Regions from separate parts of the Sphingomonas sp. PP-CC-3A-396 genome, predicted to be linked through region 2. Evidence: predicted binding sites of a transcription regulator. Region 2 holds the regulator's gene; the other holds the start of a gene.
The links. Region 2 encodes LexA, which represses DNA repair genes until DNA is damaged. Its sites were predicted from a motif close to GTTCCNCNCTTGTTCT; they were not measured.
Positions count from the first base shown of each region.

Region 1 (3,094 bases), on a different contig from region 2:
GCGAGCTGCATCGAGGCTTCGTTGGCCTGGCTGCTGATGTGCTTGAACATGCGCAGGTTCCACGACTTCGCCATCGCGCCCTCGAACGGGATGCCGCGTGCCTGGAGGAAGCTGTGGAAGCCCATCACGCCGAGACCGACCGAGCGCTCGCGGCCCGCGGAGTAGGCGGCGCGTTCCATGCCGGGTTCGTGGCGGTCGATGTAATCCTGCAGCACGTTGTCGAGGAAGCGCATCACGTCCTCGATCAGGCCCTTCTCGTCCTTCCACTGATCCCATGTCTCGAGGTTCAGCGACGACAGGCAGCACACGGCCGTCCGCTCGTTGCCGAGGTGATCCTTGCCGGTCGGCAGCGTGATCTCCGAACAAAGGTTCGAGGTCGAGACCTTGAGGCCGAGCTCGCGGTGATGCTTCGGCATCGCCTTGTTCACGTGATCGGCGAAGACGATGTACGGCTCGCCGGTCTGGAGACGGGTCTCGACGAGTTTCTGGAACAGCGAGCGCGCGTCGACGGTAGCGCGGATCGCCTGGTCCTTGGGCGAACGGAGATGCCACTCCTCACCATTGCGGACGGCTTCCATGAAGTCGTCGGTGATCAACACGCCGTGGTGGAGGTTGAGTGCCTTGCGGTTGAAATCGCCCGAGGGTTTGCGGATTTCGAGGAATTCCTCGATCTCGGGGTGCGAGACGTCGAGGTACACGGCGGCCGAACCGCGGCGCAGCGAGCCCTGGCTGATCGCGAGCGTCAGCGAATCCATAACGCGGACGAACGGGATGATGCCGCTGGTCTTGCCGTTGAGGCCGACCGGCTCGCCGATGCCGCGGACATTGCCCCAATAGGTGCCGATGCCGCCGCCGCGCGAGGCGAGCCAGACATTCTCGTTCCAGGTGTCGACGATTCCGCCGAGGCTGTCGGGGACCGAGTTGAGGTAGCACGAGATCGGCAGGCCGCGGCCGGTGCCGCCGTTCGAGAGAACGGGGGTGGCAGGCATAAACCAGAGCTTCGAGATCGCGTCGTAGAGGCGCTGTGCGTGGCTGGCATCGTCGGCGTAGGCCGAGGCGACGCGGACGAACAGGTCCTGGTAGCTCTCGCCCGGGAGCAGGTAGCGGTCCTTCAGCGTGTCCTTGCCGAATTCGGTCAGGAGCGCATCGCGGCTGTGATCGACCTCGACCGGGTAGATCTGCGCGCGCACGGAGTGGCTGTCCTGCGCCTGGCGCGGCGCCTTGGGGGCCTCGGCGGCGGGCGTTGCAGTGGTCTGTTCGATCGTGTCTGTGGTCATGTCGCTATCCCGGCTGCTGTCTCTGAAATCCATCGAAACCGCTCCTAGTGTTCTGTATTCGTTCGAATCGGTCGCCTGTCGCCATGCTACCATCGGACGGGCTCAAACGGGAGAACAAAAAGTGACCATCGCGGCGGTGGAAGGCGCGCTTACGGTCATATCGCATAGGACTATGCAAGGGTTGTTCTACCAGTGATTGGGTCCGCCCCCGAACGCAACCCCAAGAGATTGTGCCAAACCGCGAAGAGACGCAAGGGGGTGCGCAGGGTGCAGGGGGCTCGGTTCGTCGCGTTCGGGCGCGGGTTGGGCGAGCGGGATATTCGCGACGCGTGGAGTTCTGCGGGGTTCGCGATGTGCAAGGGAACGGGGCGGGAACGAAAAATTATTTCAGGGGTCAAAGTGGCAAATGTTGCTTTGGTTGTAACGCAGGGCGGGGGGGGCGTTGAGTGACTTCCGCCGTTTCTAATTCCCCCGCGGAGGCGGGGGCCCAGGAGCCGCGAGCGTCGTCCTGCGTGATTCCTGGACCCCCGCCTTCGCGGGGGAACGGGAATTGTTCGGGATCCCGCCCACACCACCACCACACCACCCCGGCGGAGGCCGGGGTCCAATTGGGGGACGTCGCCAACGGAGCGCTGCGCGTCGTTACTGCGACCTTTCCATTTGGGCCCCGGCCTTCGCCGGGGTGGTGGCATTGGATGGGGGTTCTGGCTCAGCCCTCGATGATCGTCCGGATCTGCGTGGCCAAGGCCTCCATCGCGAACGGCTTGGTGATCATCGACATCCCCGGCTCCAGGAAGCCCGCCGCGAGCGCGGCGTTTTCCGCATACCCCGTCATGAACAGCACGCGCAGCCCCGGGCGCATCGCCCGGCCGGCGTCGGCGACCTGGCGGCCGTTCAACCCCGGTAGGCCGATATCGGTGACGAGCAGGTCGATCCGGTCCATCGTCCGCAACCGTTCGAGACCGGTCGGGCCGTCATGCGCCTCGACCGCCTGATAGCCGAGCTCGCCGAGCACCTCGACGATCAGCGATCGGACGACCGTATCGTCCTCGACTACCAGCACGACCTCACCCGCGTCGGTGGCGTGATCCTGCGTCAGGCTGGGGAGCGCCTCGTCCTGCTCCGCGTCGCCGTAATGGCGGGGAAGATACAGCTTGATCGTCGTGCCCTGGCCGACCTCGCTGTAGATCCTCGCATAGCCTTCCGACTGGCGCGCGAAGCCGTAGATCATCGACAGGCCGAGCCCAGTGCCCTGGCCGATCGGCTTGGTGGTGAAGAACGGCTCGAACGCCTTAGCAATAGTGTCCGCAGACATGCCAGTGCCGGTGTCCGAGACGCAGATGCAGACATAGCTACCTGGGCGGACGTCGCGCTGACTGGCGATAAAATGGTCATCGAGCAGCGCGTTGCCCGTTTCGATCGTCAGCTTGCCACCATGCGGCATCGCATCGCGCGCGTTGATGACCAGGTTGAGCAGTGAATTCTCGAGCTGGTTGGGATCGCACAGCGTCGTCCAGAGGCCGGCGGCGAGCACCATCTTGAGCTCAACCTGCTCGCCGATGGTCCGGCGGAGCAGGTCCTCCAGCGAGGCGATCAGCGGATTGACCTTGACCGGGCGCGGATCGAGCGGCTGGCGGCGCGAGAAGGCGAGCAGGCGATGCGTGAGCGAGGCTGCGCGGTTGGCGGCGGCGGTGGCGCCGGTGATGAAACGGTCCAGTTCGCTCACACGGCCTTGCGCGACGCGGCGCTGGACGATCTCCAGGCTGCCGGTGATGCCCTGCAACAAATTGTTGAAGTCGTGCGCGATACCGCCGGTG
Region 1 is NZ_SLYF01000001.1:445,346-448,439, reverse strand. Features, by position in the region: gene C8J40_RS02015 (ribonucleoside-diphosphate reductase subunit alpha) at 1-1,310, opposite strand, end outside; gene C8J40_RS02010 (ATP-binding protein) at 1,987-3,094, opposite strand, start outside.
Region 1: the regulator LexA is predicted to act here: its motif matches at 1,389-1,404, upstream of C8J40_RS02015 (ribonucleoside-diphosphate reductase subunit alpha).

Region 2 (3,094 bases):
ATGCCGACGGCGGCGTTCGCGTTGATGATCGTCGGTGGCATCTGGATCGCCTTGTGGCGAACGCGGTGGCGGCGGCTCGGGCTGGTACCACTGGCGATCGGCGCGGTCTGGGCGTTGACGACGCCCGCGCCGGATGTTCTCGTGACCGGCGACGGGCGCCATGTCGCGGTGCGGACGGCGGCGGGGCTTGCGATGCTGCGCGATCGGGCCGGCGACTATACGCGCGACATGCTTGCAGAGAATGGTGGCGTGGATGGCGAGCCGCTGCTGCTGGCGGACCAACCCGATGCGCGGTGCAGCCGCGATCTTTGCGTTACCGATATCGGCGCGCGGGGACGGATGTGGCGCATCCTGGCGACCCGCAGCGACTATATGGTGCCGATTGCTGAGTTCATTACCGCTTGTCACGGCGCCGATGTTGTCGTCAGCGAACGCGGTCTGCCGAAGCGGTGCGTACCGCGGTGGCTGAAACTGGATCGTCGTGTACTCCGGCGTACGGGCGGCGTCGCGCTGACCTTGGGAAGCGGGACGGTCGTGACCATCCTGAACGCAGGCGATCGTCACCCCTGGCGCGATCCGCCTCTCCTCGAACGCACCGCGTACGCGTTCAGGCCGCGCCATGATCGGTTTCACGGTACTGTATCGGCGTTTCGCGCCGGCCAAGGCCGTCAAAAATAGAACTGTTCACGCGAAGGCGCAAAGGCGCGAAGGTGATGCCGCTTGGGAGGCCTTAAACCTCCATGAACGATAAGCCGACGTCAGTTTTTTGCCGCCAGCGAAAGCCGGTAGGCGCTGATCCAGGCACCATATCTTCGCGCCTTTGCGCCTTCGCGTGAACAAGATCTTTCGTTTTCCCGTGCGGTCACAGCGAGACGAACTGGTTCACGCGGAGACGCGGAGAAGGTTGTTGTATGACGGGGTGGCTCGGGCTGGGGACTGTTTAGTCTTCCTTCCGAAGACGTTTGGAGGTGCTTCGTTTTCCCTAAGCGCAACCCCTCCGCGTCTCCACGTGAACCAATTCTTCGGCCGCGCTGGAGATTGAGGACGAGATGTTCGCGCAGAGGCGCAGAGACGCAGAGATTGGGCATTCGAGTCGAGAACGCGACTATGCATCAGAGCGTGAGAGGGGCTTCCGGACGCTTGGGGGCCGGTTGGGCGTGTCGAAAAACTAGTCGCTTTTCGACACGCCCAGTACATCTCGCTTAACTTGCTTAAGAGATCCGGCCGCTGTTGTCGGCCGGAGAAGCGACTTGGCTTAAGGCTAGGCTGTCGCTTTTCCTGAGCAACCAAAAACCGAGACCGACCTGCGTCGTGATGACGCAGGTCGGTCCCGGCAGTTCAGTCGTAGCGGCGGAGGATGCCGGAGAGTTTGCCTTGGACGCGGACTTGGGCGGGGGCGTAGCGTTGGGGATCGTAGGCTCGGTTTGCAGGGTCGAGACGGACCATGGCGCCTTCGCGGCGGAAGTATTTCAGGGTGGCTTCGCTGTCTTCGATCAGGGCGACGACGATCTCGCCGTCTCGGGCGGTCTCGGTGCGGCGAATCAGGGCGTAGTCGCCGTCTAGGATACCGGCCTCGACCATGGAGTCGCCGGAGACTTCGAGCGCATAGTGTTCACCCGAACCCAGCAGTGCGGCGGGGACGGCCAGCATCGTGCTGCCTTCGAACGCTTCGATCGGGACGCCGGCGGCGATGCGGCCGTGGAGGGGGATCTCGACGACGTCGTTCGCTGGCTGTGGCGCGGTAGCGGGCGCGGGCTTTACGTTCGACGCCTTTGATGGCGCCTTTTTCTCGGCACGCTCGGGCATGCGAAGCACTTCGAGTGCGCGCGCACGGTTCGGCAGGCGGCGGATGAAGTTGCGCTCCTCGAGCGCGCTGATCAGACGGTGGACGCCCGACTTCGACTTGAGGTCGAGGGCGTCCTTCATCTCCTCGAACGACGGCGAGACGCCGGTTTCGTTGAGGCGATCGTTGATGAAGCAGACGAGTTCGTGCTGCTTGCGCGTGAGCATGGCGGTTCTCCGTCCGGAACAGACTGGGAACTTCTATGGAACATAATTAACGCCGTCAAGCGTCCGTATCACGCGATCACGAGGATTTCCGCCGATTCGCCTCTCTTTGCAACCGGAGCGTTGCCGGGGCGGACGATGAGGCAGGTCGAGCGGGCCAGCGTTAGCAGCATTGAGCTGTCCTGGATCGTCGAGGCATAGGCTTTGCCGTCGCGCAGCTCGGCGCGGAGATAGTCGGTGCGGGCGTTGTTGGCGGGGAGGTCTTCGCCGAGCAGCGCGTGGGTCGACTGGGGGAGCGGATCGCGTGCGCCGGCCATGTGCGCGACGACGGGCTTCACGAACAGCGTCGCGGTGACGAACGCGGAGACCGGGTTGCCGGGGAGGCCGAGGACCATCATCTCGCCGATCCGGCCGGCCATCATCGGCTTGCCGGGGCGCAGCGCGATCCGCCAGAAGTCGATGGTGCCGCCGGCGGCTTCGATCGCGGGGCGGACGAGGTCGTGGTCGCCGACCGACGCGCCGCCGGTGGTGACGAGCAGGTCGGCCTCGACGCTCGCGAAGGCTTCGCGGAGGATCTCGAGATTGTCGGGCAGAATGCCGAGATCGATGATGTCAACGGGCATGTCGGCGAGCATCGCGGCGAGCATGATGCCGTTCGATTCGGGGAGCGCTACGCCGTCGGTGGTCGAGCCGGGGGGGACGAGTTCGTCGCCGGTGGCGGCGACGGCGACGCGGACGCGACGGTTGACGGTGAGGGTGCCGTGGCCGCCGGTTGCGGCGACGGCGATGCGCGCGGGGCTGAGGCGATCGCCGGCGGCGATCAGGCGGGTGCCGGTGGAGAAATCGAGGCCCTTGCGGCGGGTGTTGCGGCCAAGTGTCGGCGGGCCTTCGCCGGCGAGGATCAGGGTTTCGCCGTCACGCTCGGCTTCTTCCTGGACCATGACGGTGTCGGCGCCTTCGGGCATGGCGGCGCCGGTGAAGATGCGGGTGGCCTCGTTGGAGGCGACATTGCCTGCGAAGGGGCGGCCGGCGGCGCTTTCGCCGATGACTTTCCAGGGGCCTGGGAGGTCTTCGAAGCGGATCGCGT
Region 2 is NZ_SLYF01000004.1:123,602-126,695, reverse strand. Features, by position in the region: partial or broken gene C8J40_RS08955 (ComEC/Rec2 family competence protein) at 1-678, shown strand, start outside; gene lexA (transcriptional repressor LexA) at 1,339-2,010, opposite strand; gene C8J40_RS08945 (molybdopterin molybdotransferase MoeA) at 2,079-3,094, opposite strand, start outside.